2 regions of the Occallatibacter sp. FHG110214_02 genome follow, and region 2 is predicted to be linked to the other one. Evidence: riboswitches for the same ligand, from Rfam matches in the RefSeq annotation. Region 2 holds a riboswitch; the other holds the start of a gene.

Region 1 (8,854 bases), on a different contig from region 2:
GGAACTCTCTCTGATGGACGCATTTTCCGAATCCATGAATTTTCCTCCTTATTTTGGACGTAACTGGAACGCTTTGCTGGACCTGACTCAAGATCTTTCCTGGGCGAGGGCTGAAGGATATATTTTGTTCATCTCTAACGGAGACAATCTGCCATCTCTGCCTTTTGAAGGCTTTTTTTCACTTGTAGAAGTTGTGGAAGCAACAGTGCGGAGTTGGAGGGATGAGCGCGGAGAGTTCGGCGAACGAACTCGACCAGTTCCATTCCACGCATTTTTTTCCGGCAGTGAAGCCCTGAAAGAGTCCCTACTGAGGGTACTCAAAGAGCCTCTCTGTGAACATATGGGAGAGTTGTTCATAAATATTCATCAAGCGCCGGTTCAACTCAGAAAGACAGCAGCTTATCAGGAGGCGGAGAACCTTGTAGCCGCTGGAGCAGATACCGAAATGGTTTTATCGTTCTTGCGCGAACACGGCATGGATGAACGCGACTCGATGTATGCAATCGCTGGTCTCATGGGAACAACTGTTACGGAAGCAAAGTCCGTGATCTACAACTGTCAAACATGGTCGGAAGTCCGCGAACGCGACGAACAACGTCGCAGAGTAGCCAGGGACGCCATCAGGAACCTTGGCTGGGAGGACAAATAGCAAGGCCGCCTTCGGGCGGCCTTTTTGCGTCTGCGCCTCCCTCAGCTTCTGGTTACTCGCCGAGTTCCCGGACGGTGCTTCGCACCGGGTTTAGGTAGTGACACACCACCCATCGAGATGACCTGCCCCCAAAATCCGCATAAACCCGAGTACGATTTTCGTATTCAGGATGGAGCAGTATCCATTCCGCTCGATGCAACAGGCTTGTTGACACGCCGTACTACGCCTGTCACTACCCCCCAAATGACGTCTCCTTTATCGAGTCGGAGAATATGATTTCGGAACTCCGGATTGTTTGACTCTGGTTCGAGGGAGAGGGCTCCATTTCTGCCACGCAGACGTTTGACCGTGTGCCCCTGGCTCGCAATAATGGCAACGACAACATCTCCTTCAACAGCCTGCAAGCGCCGGTCGACCAGCACACTGTCGCCATCGAAGATGCCGGCTCGATCCATTGAGTTCCCCGAAACAGCATAGAGGAATGTCGATTCCGGGTCCTGTACCATCAGCGCGTTGAGGTCGCAAGGTTCTTCCGCGCGCTCGTCCCTAGGGATTGTTGTACCCGGTAGCTTCAGAACAAAACCCCGAGGACCGCCGCTGCGGGTGTCTTTTGCCAGGCGCCGCGCCGGAATGCGTGGTATGTGGGCGTACTCATTTAGCTGAGCCTTTGTCGAGTCCACCAGTGAGGTTGGGACGCGTATAACACTGGTCGACTCGCCATGATAACGACCTGATCCGCGCGGCCGACCGGCTCCGGCACGCTTTCCACCGTGTTTAGACATACGCCGCCACCGGATGCTGTGCCCCTCGTTGCAGGTGTAGGGAGTGGTTAAAGGCGTTCTCGACACTGCGGGAAATCATTGTGCACCACCACTTGGACCTGATTTCCGAATCGCAACACTGAGCCCTGGGCTGATGTTCAAACGGTCCAAAGTGGGGTTCCCGTTTATCTTGATCAACTCAACCCCTGCTGCGGTGGCCAAATGTTTTGTTTGCCGAATCAGGTATTTCTTTACCATTTGATATATGTTACATTATTCAAGATTGCAAATCTCGCGACATAAGGAGAAAAATGCAACAGAGTGGGGGCCATTCAAAAACACGTAGCCCGGCATCGGTGCTTCCACATCCGAGTGCCATCGCCCAAGCCTGGGCCCTTGAGCGCACCAAAAGAATGCGGGCCGCACGCGCCATGCGGGTCGAACTGAAACTGACCCTGACAGCGCGCGATTTCTCGAAGTCCCGTTCTGAGGCTGTGCTTCAACAAATCGAACGTTGGTGCCTGAAACCGTGCCGCGCTAGGCGTCTTTTTAAGGGCGATTCTCGCTATTCGCTCACGCTGGACACCAAATCCGGCCAGTCCATTGATGTCTCGGCGCACACTCTGCTGGGACGCTTGCGCACTATCGCTGAGGAGCGCGACTGCGATCTCGATGCGGTGATCCGTCACCGTTCTACCGGCAAATTGTTCTGGATCTGACGACAGTTGGTACCGCGCTTTGGCCACGATCGAAGAAACTGCATATCCGCGGCTGCAACCTGAACCCCGGCCGCGAGAGTTGAGCGATCATTACACCGCAAGCGAGGGCGAGGTGGCATGGGCCAAGAAGAATGCCGCGACGCCAATTAAACGTATTGCGCTGATGATCTTGCTCAAATGCTCGCAGCGTCTCGGCTATTTTCCCCTTCTGCAAGAAGTACCGAGGCCGTATCTTGATCACATTGCACATTCCTACGGATTAGCCAGAACGCTGACGCGTAGTGAAATCAAAGGACTCGACTCTGGACGAACTCGCCAGGCAAACATCAACCTGGCTCGCAAGAGAATGAGAATCCGTCCCCTCGATGACAGATGTTGGCTGATCGAACACGCTGAGAATGCGGCGCAGACAATGCATCAGATCCCGGATATTATCAACGTCCTTCTGGAAGAACTCGTGCATCATAGCTACGAGTTGCCCGGATTTACGACTCTCGACCGGGTGGCCGTGAGTGCTCGCGTGAAAGTCGAGGAACAGCACTATGATGCAGTAATCAAGTCTTTGTCGACCGATGTTCGCGCACGAATCGACGACCTCTTCAAGTCCTACAGCGAATCAGCCACGACAGCTTGGCATTCCTTGAAACAGGAACCTGCCAAACCGACAAATGCAGCCGTTCGTCAATACTTAGACCACGTTCGGCTACTGCAAACATTGTCAGCAGGCTTGCCGTCTGTGGAAGCAATTCCAGTGGGTAAGCTAAAGCATTACCGTGCCTTTGCGCGCGCGCTAAATGCCGCTGAGATGGCTGCGCTTAAACCTAACAAGCGTTACGCGCTTGCCGTAATCTTTATTCGATCATGTCACGCCCGAGCACTAGATAACGCTGCAGATTTGTTTATTCGCATATACGACAAAATGCACAGCGCCGCCTATCGCCGACTCACGGAGTACCAACAGGAACATACAGAAATCGTTGATACGTTGGTTCAGCGCTTTCACGAGGCTTTGCTGGCCTTCCAGGTGGAGGGAGATGCAAAACAGCGTATGCGAGCTATTAGCATGACGTTAGGAGACGATGCCAAGAAGCTGATTACTATGTGCGAAGAGCATCTGGCGTTCGCGAACAAGAATTATTTGCCATTTCTGGAGATGAGCTATAAAGGGACACGATCGCTATTGTTCAATTGTCTGGAGATCATTAAGCCTAAATCAGCCAGTGACAGCAGGCCACTGGAAAGGCTGATCAGCGCTCTCCAGTGGTTAAAGACCTCCCGCGGCGAGTTTATTTCACTTGGAGAAATCGGAATTGACGGAAGAACCGATCTGAGCTGGTTGAGTGGACAGTGGCGGAAGTTGGTCTTCATATCGCCGTCCGAAGAGTTGGCCTTCGGCGAGGTGCATCGGCGAAGCCTCGAATTGGCGATTCACCAGCACATTCGTGACGAACTACGCGTTGGCAACTTGTTTATTGAGCGTAGCGAAAAGTATGACGACTACCGCGAGCAGCTCGTAGATCTTGAGACTTTCGAGAGAGAAGTGATCGAATATGGCGAGGTCACAGGTATAGAAGTAGATCCATCGGCTCTAGTGAACAAACTGCGTGAGGAACTGGCTCGGCGCTCGTCGGATGTCGATCGCGGCTTCAAGGACAACGCCCATGCCGCAATTGTTGATGGGCGCTTGTCGCTGCGGCGTATGGAAAAGACGCAGGAACCGCTGGAGGCCGAGAAACTTGATTTGATGATTCGCGAGCGGATGATGCCCATCAGTATTCTGGACGTGTTGATTGACGTTGAACGGTGGCTTAAGCTACATCGACATTTCCGGCACCTATCCGGCAGGGAAAGCAGGATCGGAGATCTGCCACAGCGCTTCGTCACGACGCTCTTCTGTTACGGTTGCAATCTTGGGGCCGTACAAACGAGCCGCTCGATCAAGGACGTCAATCGGAAACAGATAGGCTGGCTGAATCTTAAATATGTAACCGAAGAGGCTTTGGAAAAGGCGATTGTTCAGGTCACGAATATTTATGCGAAGTATAAACTGCCGGGCTACTGGGGTGGAGGCAAAAGTGCATCGGCCGATGGCACGAAATGGGATCTCTATGAACAGAACATGATGTCCGAATATCACATCCGCTACGGCGGGTATGGAGGCATCGGCTACTACCATGTTTCAGATAAATATATTGCGTTATTCAGCCGCTTCATCCCATGCGGAGTGTATGAAGGAGTTCACATCCTTGATGGCCTGATCGAGAATGAATCGGACATCCAGCCTGACACACTGCACGGCGACACTCACTCGCAGAACTACGCCGTCTTCGCAATCTCATATCTTCTTGGCATCAAGCTGATGCCAAGAATCAGAGGGGTGCATAAGCTCGATTTCTTCAGGCCTATGGCAGGTACGAAATATCGCAACATCGACGATCTTTTCGCTGGACCTATCCGCTGGAAACTAATTGCGGACCACTACAGGGAAATGCTGCGAGTGGCCGTGTCGATCAAGCTGGGCAAGATTACTGCATCGACAATTCTGCGACGGTTTGGCAACAAAAATCAGAATCAGTTGGCGCAGGCCTTCCGGGAACTCGGTAAGGTGATCCGGACACTGTTTTTGCTTGATTACGTCGAAACTGCCGAGCTGAGAAAAATGATTAGCGCCGCGACCAATAAAAGTGAGGCGTTCAACAACTTCATCCAGTGGGTATTCTTCGGAGGAGAGGGAATCATCCAGGAGAACGTGGCACATGAGCAGCGAAAACTAATCAAGTACAGCCACCTGGTCGCCAACATGGTCTGCCTGCACAATGTTCAGGCGATGACAGTGGCAATCCGCCAGTTCCGGGAGGAAGGCGTGGAGATCACGGCTGACATGCTTTCCTTCTTGTCGCCATACCGGACTTGGCACATCAATCGGTTCGGCGACTATGTCTTAGACTTCGATCGACCATCTGACCCAATGAAACCAGATCTTTCGGTTCTTACTTAGAATCAATATCTTAACCTGCTTTCTGTAATTTTTCGTACGAATCATTGCCAAGCCTCGAATCCTCACCGAATGGCCCGCAGCCTGAGAGACTGACGCAAAGCGCAGCATTGCCCGGATTCGCCGAAACCACCGCAAGGATATGATGCCCCTGGTTGCCTACATAGCTAACGGTCAGCACGGCTCCGCGCATAATCTGCCGCTGAATGGAGAGCATGTAATTGCTGATATAAGGCACGCGGTTGTTGTGATCGAAGAACGGGTCAGCAGAGAGCGGCGTAAAGTTCGCCCAGTTGATAGAAGCATCGGGATTCGACTTCGATACGTTGTGTGGCGGAAAGTCGAACGGGAATCGCTGGCCATTGTTGACTCCAGTTGCAGCCGTAATAAACGGTGTCGCAAACAAGGGCGGAGCAGGGCTCAGGTAGTTGTAGCCGAACGGCGGAACTGCATACATGATGCCCGTCGCGAGGCCAGGAAACTCCGTATAGAAAAGGCCGTAACTTACGCGAATACTGCTCTGGCCACCGGAACCCAGAATTACTTTCCAGAAGCCACTCTCTGGTCTCGGAGTCCAAGCCAGGCCAAGGCGAGGAGCAAAGTTGTGATAGCTCGTGGGTGCAATTGTTTTGGGAATGCCGGGATCGCCAGCCACGACCATGCCCGGAATCGCGCCCGGATATAGCGTGGATTGTGCACCGGGGATATAGGTTTGCAACTGGTTGTACTTTTCCCAAAAGGGCATGATGATGTCCCAGCGCAGACCTGCGTTAATACTCAAATCACCGCGTGCGCGCCAACTGTTCTGCACATACATGCCAAGATAGCGGTTGCGAAGATAGAACGGCTGGCCGGATGACTGCGTAAAGTTGCTTGGGGTGCCAATCAGAAAATCCGCGAAGGCGGAGCCAGTTTCCGTGCCGTCGATATTGAAAGTTCCGTTGAAGGTGGCATTCGGGTGAGTGTTGATCTGGTCGGCATGGAATTGCACACCAAATTTGAGCGTGTGTGCCTGAATCACCCGGGAAAGACCGTCGCCGAGATAGATTGTGTTATTCACTTGCGTCATATTGGTAATGGGGACGCCCATGACGAAGGTAGGGAAGGTGATGTTCTCGATGCCTTCATACTGAGGTGCCTGCACATAGATTCCCGCTCCGCCGCTGTTTCCCGTGGTAAACCCTTGCGACGTCATGCTCACACCAAGCCCGCCTTTCGGCTGGCCAACGATATTCGCATTGCGCAGATAGCCGAAGTGAAATTCATTGACGGTATTCGCGCTGAAGACCTTGGTGTCCCCCATGGAAAATAACTGTGCTCGTCCAATGGTGAGAGCATGGAAGCCCGGAATGCTCGCACCAGCCACCGAGCCCGGATAGGGATTGTCGAGATCGTAGTCGTCAATAAAGTAATAGCCGAACAATTGGCCGAGACGCGTGTTGGCGTCAATACGTGCCGCGCCTTTGTCGTCGCGCACGGTCTGGTCATAGGCAGAAGTAGAAAACTGGCTGGTGCCGGTATTGGGCTTCGGAATGTATTGGAGCAAATTCTTTGCTGGCGCAGACCATGCACTCTGTGGAATTACACCATTGGAAAAGACTTGTGAATAGGCTTCTCCTGCGGAAACTGCATAGCCAAGTTCTTGCGTAAGCAGCGACGCAAGGTATGACCCGCTGACTCTGCCAGTAAGTTGGCTCTGACTTGAAGAGGGGTCAAGGAAATTGCCGCCACGCTGAGCAGTAGTAGGCACCGTTATGTTTCCGGTAGAGATGCCTTGCGTGGTGTGCGTGCCTTGGTAATCGGCAAAGAAAAATATCTTGTCTTTTCTTACTGGGCCTCCTGCCGTTCCACCAAATTGGTTTTGCCGGAAAACAGAGCGTGTGGGATCAAAATATCCACGCGCATCGAGATCAGTGTTGCGCAGAAATTCAAACGCTTCTCCATGAAATTGGCTTGCGCCTGATTTGCTAACAACAGTGACCATCCCGCCGTTGTAGTTGCCGTATTCCGGATCGAAGTTGTTGGTCAGAACGCGGAACTGCTCGATGGAATCAAGGTTAGGAATGATGGAGGTACCACCATTCATGTGCTCCTGCACATCGATTCCGTTGACGAGAAATCCATTGGAGGACTCACGTTGCCCGTTATTGCAAGGTTGCCGGGGTTAAGATCTCCTGAAGGATCGAGGCTTCCAGTAACTCCCGCCATAATGACGGAACTGGGCAAGAGCGTCGAAATAGGTGCAACGCCCGGCTGAATCGCGAGCAGATCCGTATAGCTTCTCCCATTCAAGGGGACCGCAGTCATCTGCGCACCGGAAACAACCTCGCCGAGATGTGTCGCGGTAGTTTCAATCTGCACGGCGGCATCGCTTGTTACTGTCACCGTATCCGCTTGCTCTCCAACAGCAAGAACAAAATCCAGCCGGATGGCTGAATCCGTATCAACGGCAACGTCGATCTCCTTCTGAGGTGCAAATCCATTGGCAGTGATAGTCAGGTCGTAATGTCCTACTGGAAGATCTGGAAAGGAGTAACGCCCCTCCTTGTCCGTGACTGCCTGCCACACTGTCTGCTGCGTGGTGCTTACCAGCTTGAGCGTTGCTCCGACAATCACAGCGCCGCTGGGGTCTGCGACTCCGCCGGAGATGCTTCCACCGCTTGCGGCAAAAACAGGAAGCGCACCCAGTAGAAAAAATGTAAGGAAGAGAAGAGAAGCAACGCTCTTTCGGCTAGCAACATGAAGAGCATTAAGCACTGGATAAAACACAAACACCTCGCAGGCGAGAAAAGGGTAGGCGAGGCTCAAAGATTTGCGAGCGATTGCCTCCGTTTCCACGCGGAGAAAAATCGTAAATTCATCCTGGATAGGTCTCCTGACTCTCAGGTCAAGCTGCAGCTATGCAGCTTGCAGAGCTGCTGCCTTCCCCGGTTTCATCCGAGTGGCGACTTGGAAGCTCCATGTCCTGATTACAGTGGCGGGACCGTGCCGGACTTATACCGGCTTCCCTATTACGCCCTCGCGGGCACCCGGAATATCTGAAACTCACCATAGCACAGCACTACCAAGCCAAAAATTGCTGTAGTACCTGTATGTGGTGATTCAAGACGAACAGGTCCGTTGCTTGCGTCGCTCCCGCTTGCCTACTCTGCTGTGTGCAAAGAGCAGCCGGTACATCGCACGGTCCACTGTCCGCGGCTAAACCTAATATCTGTAAGAGATAGCGGCGCAATGTCGAAGTGCCAGAATGTCTGTGCGGGGATATGCAGAGCGTGAACAATAGCGGCACGAATTACTGCTGGATGAGTAATTGCAACCGTAGAGGTGTGACCCAAATCACCTTGTTCTTTCATCCAGCTTCCAGCCCTGGCTACTAGTTCTTCAATGGACTCGCCGCCATGAGGAGAGGCACTCGCGTCCGTCAACCATGCCAGGATTCCATCCGGCTCTGTTGTCTGCACATCTTCCATGCTTCGGCCCTGCCATCTCCCATAGTAGCAATCGCGCAGTGCGGGAGCGACAACAGCCTGCAATCTCAAGTAGTGTGCTGTTTGCTGTGTGCGCTATTCTGGCGCGAAGTAGATATATTCTGCGCGAGGTAGCACCCAATTGGTTTTGGTAATCCTGGCAATCTCTTCTTCAGCAATGGGCTCATCGAGCGGAAAGGCTGCTCGCCTTTGTGCTTGCGTGGCTGCATGAGCGATCAGGATTAGTTTGGGTACACGGATGA
Region 2 (14,301 bases):
TGCGTAATGCCTGAGCCTACGCGCAGCCTGGCCTCTCCCTTTTGAAGCGTCACCGTGCGTATAGCGACACTGAAGACCGCGTCCCCATTGGGTGAAAAGAAACCAATGGCTCCGCAGGCAATCTCGCGTGGCCCGTTTTCAAGCTCACGAATAACCTGCATGGTACGTACTTTGGGCGCGCCAGTGATGGAGCCGCATGGAAAAAGACTGCGGAAAATTTCGTAATAACTCGTTTGCGGCTTGAGCTCACCGCGAATAGTTGAGGTCATCTGCAGCAGTTGCTGATAACGCTCAATGGTGAATAAATCCGTGACTTCAACGCTGCCGGTTTTGCAGATGCGCCCTAGGTCATTGCGCATGAGATCGACAATCATCACATTTTCCGCGCGATTCTTCTCATCTGCCGCGAGCCATGCGGACATACGCGCATCTTCCTCAAGATCGCGACCTCGGGGAGCCGTGCCCTTCATCGGGCGTACGGTGATTTGGTCTTGCTGCTTACGAAAGAAAAGCTCCGGTGAGGCTGAGAGTATATGTGCTTGGCCAGTGTGAATAAGCGCTCCATAAGCAACCGGCTGGTTCTCCATAATCTTTGCAAACAACTCCGCAGCGCCTTTGCTGTAACGCATGCGCATCTTCATGGTGAAGTTGGCTTGGTAGAAATCTCCGACTTCGATGAACTGACGAACCTGCTGAACATGGTCGCGGTATTCAGACGGGGAGATGCCTAAGGAGATTGCAGAAGGTTCTTCGGCGTCTTCGTCACAAGGTTCGGAAGCAGCGGGTAAAGATGCACTCTCTTTGCGAATAAGCGGGGCGTGATAGACACCAAACCATGCCAGAGGAAAATCACTCGCATATGCAAGCGCCGCGACCTGTCCGAGAGCGGCGGGCTCAAAATGATATCCAGCTTCGTAGCTCAAAAAGCCTGCTACATAATAGCCATCCTGCAGCGCCTTCTCGATGGATGCGAAGAGAGCAGGGATTTCATCGAGATTGTTGGCAGAGAGAATTTGCAGCGCATCGGTGAAAAGAAAGCTGCTCTGGTTTTCAATATCGGTGCGTGCTGTTTGTAACAGCACGCAGCCGTAATGCTCTGCTGCATACGTCGGCCAGTCTTCGAGTGGATATTGCATCGGTTCTTTCACGGGAATGAGTGCCACTTCTCATTGCAACACATGGGGGTATGAAGATGTTTGCCCTTGCCTTCTCTCCAAGCCCGTGCAGTAGACTACACGTGTGCAGGTCAAATCGCCCACGGGCGGTTTGTTAAACGGGAAGCTGGTGAGAATCCGGCGCTGTCCCGCAGCGGTGATGGGAACGAAATGTTGCACGGCGCAAGCCAACGCACTGTCTCCTGAGAGATGGGAAGCGGCAACAGAGTAGGCAGCCCAAAGTCCGAATACCGGCCTGCCACCACCACCATGGAAGCGCAGTGCGCTGACCGTGGGTGCGCTGAGGATACCGCTCTCGTGGATTGGAGCCGGTGGCCATAGCTGTTTCTGCGCTTTCACGCGACGCGGAGCATGCCTGCGCATGGGTGGTTCTTTCACGCATCAAGGAGAGAACCAAAATGCTTGCAGATACGGCATCGAATATCCCCAAACTTAAAACCGCAAATTTAGGATTTCCTCGCATGGGAGGCCAGCGCGAGCTGAAGTTTGCGCTGGAAGGTTATTGGTCAGGCAAACATACGGAGGCAGAACTGCTGGAGATTGCGAAGAACCTTCGTGCCAGGCACTGGAAGCTGCAAAAGGACGCGGGAATCGACTTCATTCCTTCAAATGATTTCTCACTATATGACCAGGTGCTCGATATGCTTGTTCTGCTTGGCGCAACGCCGGAGCGTTTCGGTACAGGCAAGGTTACGCTGGAGCGCTACTTTGCCATGGCCCGCAGCAGCCACGAGCAGACGGCGATGGAGATGACGAAGTGGTTCGATACAAACTACCACTATCTTGTGCCGGAGTGGAGCGACGGCATTTCATTTGCAGTGGATACCACCAAGCTGTTGAACGAGATTCATGAGGCGCGCCTGCTGGGCATTGAGACGCGGCCTGTGTTGATCGGTCCGGTCACGTTGCTTCTGCTAGGCAAAGCGGTGGATGGTTTTGGCGCATTCTCGCTCGCGGACAAGCTGATTGCTGCATACAAGACAATTCTCGCGCAACTTGCGCAGGAAAAGATCTGGTGGGTGCAGATTGATGAGCCAATTCTTGCAACAGATCTTTCCACTGAGGCAGTGGACTTCTTCCGTAAGGTATATGGCGAGCTACGATCCGTTCCAATCAAAATCATGCTGACCACGTATTTTGGTCGGCTGGCAGAAAATCTTTCTCTTGCAGTGGACGCAAACACAACTGGTCTGCATATTGATGTTGTGCGCGCGCCACAGCAACTTGAACAGGTGCTTGCGGTTCTAAAACCGCACCAGGTTCTGAGCGTGGGATGCGTGGAAGGGCGCAACATCTGGCTAACGAACTTCGCGGAGGCGTCTGTGTTGCTGTCTCGCGCAGTGGGTGTGCTTGGAGCAGGGCGGGTTATAGTGGCGCCGTCATGCTCGCTGCTGCATGTGCCGCATGATTTGCGGAGCGAGACGAAGTTGTCCGCGCATCTCAAAAGCTGGCTGCGTTTTGCCGAAGAAAAGCTGAATGAAGTTGTTGCTCTGGCCAAGGGAGACGTTGAAGCAGCGCAGCAGAATGCTGCCGCGATTGCAGACCGTGCGTCTGCTGAGTCCTCGACCAACCCGGCGGTACGTGCGCAACTTAATGCACTGAAGGAGAGCGATTTTGCGCGGGAGTCAGCGTATAGCGAGCGCACCGTAGTGCAGCGCGAGGCGCTTGGTCTACCGCTGTTTCCGACGACAACGATTGGCTCTTTTCCGCAGACGGCAGAGGTGCGTAAGCATCGTGCTGCTTACAAGCGAGGACACGAAACGCTCGAAAAATATGATGCGTTTTTACGCGAAGAGACGGAAAGCTGCATTCGCCGGCAGGAGAAGATTGGGCTCGATGTTCTCGTGCACGGCGAGTTCGAGCGCAACGACATGGTCGAGTATTTCGCAGAGTTTCTTGAAGGCTTCGCATTCACAGAGAATGGCTGGGTGCAGAGCTACGGCTCACGTTGCGTAAAGCCGCCGATTGTCTTTGGCGATGTTTCGCGGCCTGAGCCGATGACAGTGAAATGGAGCAAGTATGCGCGTTCACTAACCACGCGTCCGCTAAAGGGCATGCTGACTGGGCCAATCACCATTCTGCAGTGGTCGTTTGCGCGCAATGATATTTCGCGCCAACTCACGTCGTGGCAGATCGCGCTGGCTTTGCGTGAAGAAGTGAAAGACCTGGAGGCCGCGGGAATCAACATCATTCAAGTAGATGAGCCTGCACTGCGCGAGGGGCTGCCGCTGCGGCGTGCGGACTGGGATACCTATCTCAACTGGGCTGTGAAGGCCTTCCGCCTCGCAACTACAGGCGTGCGCAACCAGACACAGATTCACACGCACATGTGCTACTGCGAGTTTGAAGACATTTTGCCGTCAATTGCCGCGCTCGATGCCGATGTAATTTCAATGGAGTCGGCACGCTCGCGTATGGAACTGTTGGATGCCTTCCGCGCACATGGCTATCCAAACGAGATTGGGCCCGGCGTGTATGACATTCACTCTCCGCGTGTGCCAGATGCGGAGGAGATGTATGCGCTACTGCAACTGGCCAGGCAGGTGCTTAAGCCGGAACAGCTTTGGGTGAATCCAGACTGTGGATTGAAGACGCGTGGATGGGCGGAGACGGAGTCTGCACTGAGCAATATGTGTGCAGCGGCGTTGCGGCTCCGCATGGAAGTGTACGCATAAGCAAATGAGGCAGCCCGGCGCGACGGGCTGTCTCATTCTATTCATGCTCAACAAGGGAATATCCTCTGCCGGAGAGCGTTCATCCGCTGTCTACAGAATAGTGCGTTGCAGGAAATCGTTGGTGAACTTTCCTTCAGGATCGTAAGTATGCACAAGCTTGCGGAAGTCGTTTGCACGCGGATATCTATGTTCCAGTTGTTCCTTTGAAACGGAGAAAACCTTCGCCCAGTGCGGCCTTGGGTTGAAGGGCGCAAGCTTCTCTTCTATCTGTGGCGTCAGCTCGTGCACGGCATCTGCTTCGGGCTTCCAGGTAAAGTGAATTGCCAGCGATGAGCGCTCATAGGCCATGCTTAACCACAGGTCATCCGCTGCTATAGCGCGGAGCTCGGTGACAAGCAGATGCGGCGTGATGCGGTCGCGCAGTGTTTCCACAGCACGAATAGCTTGGTAACCCTCATCGAGTGGAACGAAATATTCCGTCTGGATCTCATGCCCGACAGACGGCGTGAAAGCGAGCTTGAAGTGAGGCAGGCGCTCATACCACGGCCCAGATATACCGCCCTGCTCCGTGCAGGGAGTCGCATCAGCATCCCTGCCCACAGGATGCAGCTTTTTATCGGCAAGCGTTGCACCATGGAAAGTAGCAGGCATAGGTGCTTTAGCTCCATGCGCCACGCGATGCTTCATCCACACCTGGTCAGCCTTGTTGCCTTGCCAATGAGTGAAAAGAGACACGCTATAAGCGGCCCCCATAATTTCAGCCAGGTGCGATTCGAGCGTGTCAAAGGAAAGATTTTCGTAGATGACCTGCGCTACTTCAAAGCTGGGCTGCACATCAACGGTGAGATGCGTGATTACGCCGAGCGCTCCTAGCGCAACAACCACGCCGGGAAAGGTCGCAGGATCGTGTGCGCGGGAGAGCTTGCGCGGCTTTCCATCAGCGGCGACAAATTCAACCTCGCGAATAGCCGTCGAGATGTTTCCGTTATGAACACCAGAGCCGTGCGTCGCAGTGGAGATGCAGCCTGCGAGCGAGATATGCGGCAGTGAAGGAAGATTGTGCAGCGCCCAGCCTTGCATGTCGATAGCGATGGCCAGATCACCAAGCCGAATCCCCGCGCCAGCCCGCACGGAATGCGTTGCGGCGTCTACCTCGACTGTCTTGAGGCCCAGCATGGAAATCTGGGCGGAGTTGGAGTCTGCGATGTCATTAAAGGAATGCCGTGTACCAAGAGCGCGCAGCTTGGCAGTCGTGCTGATGTCCTTTACCACTGCGGCGGAGTCCTCAGGCTGAAAGACGTGATCCGTGTGGTAGTGAAAAGTGCCGCTCCAGTTTTCTCGCGGAACGTTCGTCGTTTGTCCGTGCATGCGGTTTTGCTCCAGTGCCGAGACGGCTGCAGCTGCCGTGCCGAGGCGCAGAAACTCCCTGCGGTCAAGCGAAGCGCGGTCTTCGCGCATTGCTTCTATGTCATTCAAATTCAACGTATCGCGCATCTTACTCATAGGGAAGTTGCCAGCCCTTTCTTTGTGCACAGTTGTCCAATATGCTCGATTGCTGATGCGATGCGCAAGCCTTAAGGGAGGCGTGTCCCCGTTAAAAACGCTTTCGTGGTATCCTTAAGGTACGCTCAGTTGTTGGTTGTGAGCCGTTCTTGCCTCATCCGCTAGATCGCCCTCTACATAAATTCCCCGACCCCTCAGCGTAATGGTCCATTGAAGTCAAGGTTTCACCCTCTAAGGTGATTGACCGGACCAGGCTGCCACGCATCAGCGTGGTGCAGTCGAAGACGCTACGTGTGGCAAATCCTGAATCGGTTTGTGTGGATTTTTCGGGTAGGTTTCCGGATACGGGTTTTTCTGCATATCAAATTTGAAAGTCTTCCGCGCTGTTGCGGAAGCGATGCGACTGCGTTCGCCTAGGCAAGCCATGGATGATTCCAGAAACAATTCTGGAGGATGGTTTTGCGGGCTGGAATGCACGATAGGAACACATTGAAACTTTTTACCGAACTTGAGCTTTCAAAAACTATGCAGCGGCAGCTTGCCGATGCGAAATTCATTAACCCCACGCCGATTCAGGCGATGGCGATTCCTCCCGCGCTGGAAGGCCGCGACGTGCTGGCAACGGCACAGACCGGCACCGGCAAGACGCTCAGCTTTTTGATCCCCGTGATTGAGCGCCTGGCGGAGAGCCCGAAGGAAACCAAGGCTCTGGTCATGTTGCCCACGCGTGAGCTGGCAATGCAGTTGATGGAGAACTGGAACAAGCTGACGCGCAATCCACGCGGAGCCGCGCTGGTGTGCGGTGGTCTTGCGGAAGGCCCGCAACTGGCTGCAATCCGCAAGGGAGCCCGCCTGATTGTTGCCACCCCCGGTCGTCTCGAGGATTATCTCCAGCGCAACCTGGTAAAGCTCGACGGCGTGAAGATGATGGTGCTGGACGAAGTGGACCGCATGCTGGACATGGGCTTCAAGCCGGCCATCAAGCGGATTGCAGCCGTGCTGCCTGAAGACCGGCAGACGCTGTGCTATTCGGCCACGCTGAGCCCCGCGATTCGCGAGGTGACGAATCTTTATCTCAACAACCCGGTGCGCGTGGAGATTGCTTCCGAGCTGAAGCCTTCGCCGAACGTGAAGCTGCAGAGCTTCGAGGTTCCGACGGACAAGAAGCAGGAGCTCTTGGAGCACTTGCTCGACCAGCACGACGGCAGCTTTATGGTCTTCGTGCGCACCAAGCATGGCGCGGATCGCGTCGCACGCCGCTTGTCCAAGGCCGGTTTCACGGCAGCCCCCATTCACGGAGACCGCTCGCAGTCGCAACGCAGCTCCGCTCTCCGCGGATTTGCCGAAGGCCGTCATCGCGTTCTGGTGGCTACGGACGTGGTTGCTCGCGGCATTGACGTGGCCAACGTGGCGCACGTGGTCAACTACGACATTCCGCGCGAAGTGGAAGACTTCGTGCATCGCGTAGGCCGCACGGGCCGCGCTTCAAGCCATGGCGTAGCTTCCACCTTTGCTGCTCCGGACGAAGTGCGAGCGTTGAAGAAGATTGAGCGCGCTCTGTCGGTTACTCCGAAGAAGTACCGCGTAAGCGCAAACAACGCATCGATGCAGCAGGTTGCTTAATTTCCATTGAGTGGTTCTTCACGGCCTCCTTACATTGTAAGGAGGCCGTTTTATTTGGCGTGTATTTGTTCCAGCAGCCGATATTTATTCCGGTAAGATTGAGGAACGAATTTCATTGCTGCAAGTCCAACAGACAATCTCATACATAAAAGGATGAGCGAAGAGAAATTGCCCACCAGCCAACGCGCCCCCGGCATGCGTAAGCTTCGTCTGCTGTCCCTGCTTGCCGCCACCTACTTCATGGTGTCGGGCGGGCCGTATGACATTGAGGACATCATCGGCTACGGCGGCTATGGCCGCGCTCTTCTTCTGCTCTTTCTCCTTCCCTTTTTCTGGAGCTTCCCAACTGCCCTGATGCTGGGAGAACTCGCCTCCGCCGTGCCGGCAGAAGGCGGTTTCTACGCATGGGTGCGTCGTGCAATGGGCCCATTCTGGGGCTTTCAGGAAGCGTGGCTTTCGCTCGCTTCGTCAGTCTTCGACATGGCAATTTACCCCACCACATTTGTGCTCTACCTCGGTCGGCTCGCGCCATCGCTGACCACAGGGCATCGCGGCCTGCTGCTTGAGCTTGCGGTTGTGGCAGCGGCAGTCACCTGGAACCTATGCGGAGCCGCAGCCGTGGGCGAGGGTTCGGTAAAGCTGTGGCTCATCTCCATCTCGCCGTACATCGTAATGGTGGGCCTTGCCGTCTATGTAGGATTTCTCGGCAAGCAGGGACTATTCGGCGGCCATGCGTCGATGGCGCATCCCGCAAACGCGGATTTTTCAACCGCGGTGCTGGTGGCAATGTGGAACTACATGGGTTGGGACAACGCAACCACTGTCGCCAACGAGGTGGATAACCCACAGCGCAACTATCCGCGCATGGTGCTAACGGCAGTTGTGCTCATCATGATTACCTACGCCATTCCGATTGCGGCAGTCGCATGGGCAGGAATCCCATCCTCCAACTTTTCCACCGGCGCATGGGTAGATGCGGCTCGCACGCTGGGCGGCCCAGCGCTGGCAACGGCTGTGGTTCTAGCAGGTGTCGTCGATGACTTCGGCACCTTCAGCAATCTCACCATGTCCTATACACGCTTGCCTCACGCACTGGCTGAAGACGGTTTTCTTCCAAAAGCATTCACGCGCAGGCTGCGGAACGGCTCGCCGTGGGTAGCAGTGCTTGCCTGCGGTCTGTGTTGGGCGCTCGCGCTCGGCTTCACCTTTGAGCGGCTGATAACTGTGGACCTGGTGTTATGGGGCCTGTCGATGATTCTCGAATTCCTCGCTCTCGTCATCCTTCGCCGCAAAGAGCCTCTGCTGCCGCGCCCATTCCGCATCCCCGGCCCGGACTGGGTGCCGATTGTTCTCGGCATCGGCCCCGTAGCGCTTACCATCTACGCGCTCTATGTCTCGCGAACCGAAACAGTCGCAGGAGTCTCCGCCTTCGCATTTGCCATGACAATTGCACTGCTTGGCTTGCCAATTTATTTCCTCGCAAAAATCTCGCAGCGCAAGCGAATGCCAGGCAGCAGCGCAAATGCGTTCCCCGGCAATCTGGACGCATAAGACTGCGTTTTTATATATCCTCTGCAGGCAATGCCTCATCAGCCGCCTGTATCGCCCGCTTCGCCAGCTCACGAAATGTCTCCCGCAGTTCTGGCGGACTGTGAATAACAATCTTGCGGCCCAGCGTAAGCAGCATCGCGGCAAACATGTCGAGATGATCGCGCCCACAACGAATGCGCGTGCCGCTTCCTTCCGCTTCCGTAGCCACGCGCCACGGTGTAGAAAAGTGTTGCCCAGCTTCTTCAATCGGCATGTCAATCCAGATATCAATCTGATAATCCGATTGAATAAACGGCATGCTCTTCTGCATGTGGCTGCGCGCGTCAAAGGTGGCAGGTCGCTGAAACCCAACAGCCGTAACTTCAAGGTCAGAGATGCGGTCCAGCCGAAAAGTCCGCAACGCCTTGCGCGTCAGGCAATGGCCAATTAGATACCACCGCCCGTCCGTATGCATCACGGCATAGGGCTCAATGTGCCTGCGCGTAACAGCACCGCTGTGTGCTTGATACCCAAAGCGAATCCGCTTGCTGGTCCGGATAGCGGAAGCAGCGCGTATCAAGTGCTCAACCGACGTGGAGACAACCCACGGCCCCGGCTCAATCGCCACCACATCCTCTACTGTGCGAATGCTCTCGCGCAGCGAATCCGGCAGCACGCGTCGCAGCTTGGCCAGCGCGCTCTCTGTATCAGGCGCAAAAGCCGACAAGCCAATCTGCCGCAGCGCCCGCAACCCAAGCGAAAGCGCAAAGGCCTCCTCATTCGTAAGCAGCAGCGGCGGCAGCCGGTAACCAGGCCGCAGCCGGTAAGCCCCGCCAACCCCCGGCGTGGAATCAATCGGGATGTTCAAATCCTTGAGCCGCACAATGTAGCGCTGCACCGTGCGCAGGTCCACTTCCAATCGGCCTGCCAGCTCCGAGCCGGAAACATGGTCGCGCGCCTGCAGAATCTCAAGCACCGTCAGCACGCGCATAATCGGGTCATACATAGAAAATTCAATCCTGCCTCGAATTTACGACAGATCCTGTCGGGAATCCCGCCTAATCTGCCTCTGAGCCCGAAAAAGGGCAATCAGGAGGATGGAAATGGCGACTGCAATAACCGAAGTAAGCGTGCTCACGGCAGATGAGCTGTTGAAGCACTGGCAGGGACACAGGTGTCTAACGCGGCGCGTAATTGAGGCGTTCCCTGAGGACAAGCTCTTCAGCTTTTCCATAGGCGGCATGCGCCCGTTTGCGGACATGATCTGGGAGTTCATTGGCATGGCGCTTCCGATTGTGGATGGCGTGGCGACCGGCAAGTGGGAAAGGTTTCAAGGCACAAAGCCAACAACGAAAGACGAGTTGCTGAAGCTGTGGGACGAGCAGACAGAAGAGCTGCAGAAGAAATTCCCGCAGATTCCAGCCGAGCGCTTCAGCGAGGTCGAGAAGGCCTTTGGCATGTGGGAAGGGGCGGGAATCAAGACAATCGAATACGCAATTGACAACGAGATTCACCACCGCGGGCAGGGCTACGTCTACCTGCGCGCGCTGGGTATTGAGCCGCCGCACTTCTGGGAGCGCGACTAGCAGACAACCTCAATCAACGGCTGCCGTCTGCGGAGTTCTCTCAGGCGGCAGCCGTTCTTTTTTCAGGGAGCATATCGATGAGAATTCTTTGCCTCAGCTTTCTTCCCGAACTTTTTCTTTTCGGCTGCGTACTTTCCTGCATCCTCCAGCGTAATTATGTGCGGATTAGAAAGTAGAAGCGGACGAGATGACCGGCCAGTGGATGCCTGATTTTGAACAACTGATAGAGGAGCACCAATCGATGGTCTTTTCGCTGGCCTTGCGGATGACGGGCGACCGCGGGCTGGCCGAGGAGATTGCCCAGGACGTGTTCCTCGAGTTGGACCGCAATCTCGGGCGGATAGAGTCTGCAGAGCATGCCTGCTTCTGGCTGCGGCGCGTAACCATGAGCAGGTCCACGGATGCGATGCGTCGTCGAAAGGTTCGCGGCTTGGACCTTTGGGTAGAGATGGAACCGGCGCATGACGTAAGCGCGGAAAACAGCGCGAATACTGCAGCATCAAGATTGGGTTCGCGCTTGGAAGGGTTGTTGACAGCATTACCGGAAGCGCAGAGAGCGGCAATCCTGTTGCGTTACCAGGAAGACATGACGCCGCAGGAAATAGCCGAAGCAATGGAGATGCCGGTGGCTACGGTCAAAAGCCAGTTGCAGCGCGGATTGAAGCTGCTGCGAGCCAGGGCCGAAGGAACGCTGCGGGAGTTTATTCGCTGATGGAAAAGAACCGGCGTCAGACCGGGATGCAAAGCAAGGAGCGGGAGTAGAGCGATGGACAAGTTTGAACAGGAACTATGCGAACTGCTGGCGCGTCGGCCAGCGCCTCCGGGCCTGAAGCAGAGAATTCTGGCGGAGAAGGCGCGTCGAGCCGCGGCAAAGAAGCACGAGTACTCGCAGATGTGGATGAAGCTGGCAGCTTCCTTGGCAATTGCCGCAGTGTTGGCCGGAGCTGCAGGCTGGCAGTGGAGACACGAAGACGACAAGCGCAAGGGAGAAGAGGCGCGGCGGCAGGTAATGACGGCGCTACGAATTACAGGCAAGGCGCTGGACGCAGTGCAGACGCGATTAGCGGAACACGACAAGGACGGGGAGTAAAAACGGAATGAAGAAGATCATCGCAGGTTTGATTTTGGGATTAACGGCAGCGGTCGCAGGAGCGCAGCAGTTGCCGGCTCCGTCGCCACTTGAGAAGGAGCTGGCAGCAAAAGCTTCGGATGTAACGGAAGTCACGTTGAACAAAAGCATGCTGGGCTTTGCGGCAAAGTTCATGGATAAGAACGATAAAGACGACCAGGAAGCAAAGCAGTTAATTCAGAACCTCGATGGAATTTACGTGCGTGAATACGAGTTCGATCACGAGGGCGAAGTAACTCCGGAGAAGGTGGCGCAGTTGCGCAGCTATTACCTTGGCGGAACAGGCGAGTGGCTGCCAATGGTGCATGAGCGCGAGACCAAGTCCCGTGAAACGACCGATGTGCTGATGAAGATGGTGAACGGCGAGCCGCACGGTCTGTTTGTTTTTACTTCGGAGCCGAAAGAGCTGACGATTGTCATGATTCTCGGCCCAATCAAGATGGAAGACCTGAGCAAGCTGCATGGCATTGGCGGACTGGGTGGCGCGTTGAGTGGCGTTGAAAAAAGCAGGCATGGCAAAGGAGGCAGCGAATGAGAGGCTTGGTCTGGGTTCCTATAGCGGCAATGGCGTTAGCTGTTCCAGTAGCGGTGCTTGCGAACAGCAGTGAGCGCGGCTTTGACGGCGTGGTTGGCGCAATTGAGTATCGGTACAACGTGCACGCAACCAAGATTCCCATGATGGGGTTGATAAGTTTTATCGCCCGCAGAGCGAGCCATGGCGCGGCAGCCAATCTGCATGTAGCGGAGTTCGAGGACTTCCACGCCGATGTGGATGGGCAGGAACTGGACCGGCTCGTAGAAGACCGGATAGGCGAAGGCTGGAGCCGCGTAGTGCGGGAAACATCTAAGGCTGGACACGAGCAGACGCTGGTATTCATGCGCGATGAAGGCTCGCGCATGGGATTGTTTGTTATCGATAAGGACGGCGGGGAACTGGACGTAGTGCAGGTTTCCGTAGACCCATCGCATGTCGATAGCGAACTGGGCAAATACACGCACCATCATGAAGGCAACAACGCGGATTCGGATTAAGCATCATCCGACGAATCATAATTTTGATTTTCCGGAGGGAGCAGGGGCCTTCAGGCGCCTGAATGCAGGCTCCAATGCAAGGGGCTTTAGCCCTGGGCTTCTTCTCAATACGGCCGTGCTGGTCTTGAAATCCGATTCATTAACCACTCCCCGGCACGGCAATGTATCAGCCCTGCCAATTTTCGCAATTCTCCGCAGCAGCTACAATCGGCGTACATGGATAGCTCGTCGAGTTCAGGGGAAGCGGTTTCCGTATACCGGGGGCGGCTTGCGCCTTCTCCCACGGGCTATTTGCATCTGGGCCATGCGCGAACCTTCTTCACCGCGTACCAGCGTGCGCGCGATGCAGGCGGAACGCTGGTCATGCGCATGGAAGATCTCGACACGCAGCGCAGCAAAAATGCGTATGCCGAGGCCGCGTACGAGGACCTGCGCTGGCTGGGCATTCGCTGGCAGGAAGGTCCCGACAAAGGCGGCCCCTATGCGCCCTATCTGCAAAGCAAGCGCCGCGCAATTTATCTCGAAGCATGGCGCAGGCTCTTGAGAGGCGGCTTCTTGTTTCCCTGCTCATGCTCGCGAAAAGACTTGGAAGCAGCATTGGGCGCTCCGCACGAAAATGGCGGCGACACAGACGATGAGCCTCTGTATCCCGGAACCTGCCGCGTGAACCAGGGATTTGTGCGGCAGTTACCGGGACCAACCGCGGAGATGATGGAAGTCCCCGACGGCGTGAACTGGCGTTTCCGCGTGCCAGACGGCGAAGCGATCGAGTTTCACGACGAAAACCTCGGCCCGCAGCGCTACATAGCCGGCGTAGACTTTGGCGACTTCGTAGTGTGGCGGCGCGACGGCATGCCCAGTTACCAGTTGGCCTGCGTAGCCGACGACGCAGCCATGGACATTACCGAAGTTGTGCGCGGAGCCGACTTGCTGAAGTCCACAGCGCGGCAAATCCTGCTCTACCGCGCCCTGGGCATCGAGCCTCCCAAGTGGTACCACTGCCGCCTGGTGCTCGACCACAATGGCAAGCGCCTTGCCAAGCGTCACGACGCCCTGAGCCTCCGCGAGCTGCGCAAAAAAGGACTAACTCCGCTGAAAGTGCTCGCAGCGAATGTCCCAATGGAATAGCCGCGAATCTCACAAAAAAAGCGGCAAGCCCAATCTCAAGGCTGTCCGCTTTTCCATGCGCGTTACTTATGCTTGATAAACGTCCCGCGCTGCAGCTCATTCATTGCCTGCTGCAACTCAGACTGCGTATTCATAACGATAGGCCCATACCACGCCACCGGCTCTTCAAGCGGCTTGCCGGAGATAAGCAAAAACCGAATGCCTTCCGCACCGGAGCGCACCACAATCTCATCGCCACGGTCAAAGAGCACAAGCGAATGATTCTTCGCATCATAAACAGGCGCAGCATTAGGATCGCTGGCAGATTCCGTCAACACTGCCTGCGGATCGCTCGCATCGCGAAAGGTTCCCGATCCCGCAAAGACATAAGCGAAAGCATTGCGCTCAACTTCCACTTGAATGCGCCGCGTCCTGTTCGGCGGCACCGAGATATCCAGATAACGCGGCTCAGCCGCCACGCCCTCCACCGGCCCAGTCCTGCCCCAGAAGGTGCCGCAGATAATTCGCGCGCTCGTGCCATCATCCTCGGTAACTTCAGGAATAGCAGTCGAAGGAATGTCCTGATACCGCGGGTCGGTCATCTTCAGGCTCGAAGGCAAGTTCGCCCATAGCTGAAAGCCCGCCGAGCGCCCCCGCACATCTCCTTCCGGCATCTCCTGGTGCAAAATGCCCGACCCCGCCGTCATCCACTGAATGTCGCCCGCGCCAAGATAGCCCTTGTTGCCAAGGCTGTCCTGATGCGTCACCCCGCCCGAAAGAACATAAGTAATCGTCTCAATGCCGCGATGCGGATGCCACGGAAATCCAGCCATATAGTCGCTCGGATTCTCATTGCGAAAGTCGTCCAGCATCAGGAAAGGATCGAACTCCTTGGTCTTGCCAAAGCCAAAAGCGCGGCGAAGCTTAACGCCTGCTCCCTC

The links. Region 2 has a riboswitch for cobalamin ahead of metE (5-methyltetrahydropteroyltriglutamate--homocysteine S-methyltransferase). Riboswitches for the same ligand answer to the same signal wherever they lie in the genome.
Region 1: another riboswitch for cobalamin. It lies ahead of AC5S3R_RS17940 (carboxypeptidase-like regulatory domain-containing protein); the one in region 2 lies ahead of metE (5-methyltetrahydropteroyltriglutamate--homocysteine S-methyltransferase).

Annotation. Positions count from the first base shown of each region.
Region 1 is NZ_JBZYWK010000025.1:72,209-81,062, reverse strand. It holds gene AC5S3R_RS17965 (barstar family protein) at 1-649, shown strand, start outside; gene AC5S3R_RS17960 (LexA family protein) at 814-1,431, opposite strand; gene AC5S3R_RS17955 (hypothetical protein) at 1,638-2,129, shown strand; gene AC5S3R_RS17950 (Tn3 family transposase) at 2,149-5,127, shown strand; gene AC5S3R_RS17945 (outer membrane beta-barrel protein) at 5,138-7,210, opposite strand; gene AC5S3R_RS17940 (carboxypeptidase-like regulatory domain-containing protein) at 7,207-7,932, opposite strand; cobalamin riboswitch at 7,973-8,172, opposite strand; partial or broken gene AC5S3R_RS17935 (histidine phosphatase family protein) at 8,268-8,675, opposite strand.
Region 2 is NZ_JBZYWK010000006.1:71,345-85,645, reverse strand. It holds gene pabB (aminodeoxychorismate synthase component I) at 1-1,163, opposite strand, end outside; cobalamin riboswitch at 1,227-1,428, shown strand; gene metE (5-methyltetrahydropteroyltriglutamate--homocysteine S-methyltransferase) at 1,574-3,850, shown strand; gene AC5S3R_RS07545 (D-arabinono-1,4-lactone oxidase) at 3,941-5,353, opposite strand; gene AC5S3R_RS07540 (DEAD/DEAH box helicase) at 5,843-6,976, shown strand; gene AC5S3R_RS07535 (APC family permease) at 7,130-8,527, shown strand; gene AC5S3R_RS07530 (helix-turn-helix transcriptional regulator) at 8,538-9,512, opposite strand; gene AC5S3R_RS07525 (DinB family protein) at 9,610-10,092, shown strand; gene AC5S3R_RS07520 (RNA polymerase sigma factor) at 10,295-10,804, shown strand; gene AC5S3R_RS07515 (hypothetical protein) at 10,859-11,182, shown strand; gene AC5S3R_RS07510 (DUF4252 domain-containing protein) at 11,190-11,756, shown strand; gene AC5S3R_RS07505 (hypothetical protein) at 11,753-12,253, shown strand; gene gluQRS (tRNA glutamyl-Q(34) synthetase GluQRS) at 12,470-13,381, shown strand; gene AC5S3R_RS07495 (pirin family protein) at 13,444-14,301, opposite strand, start outside.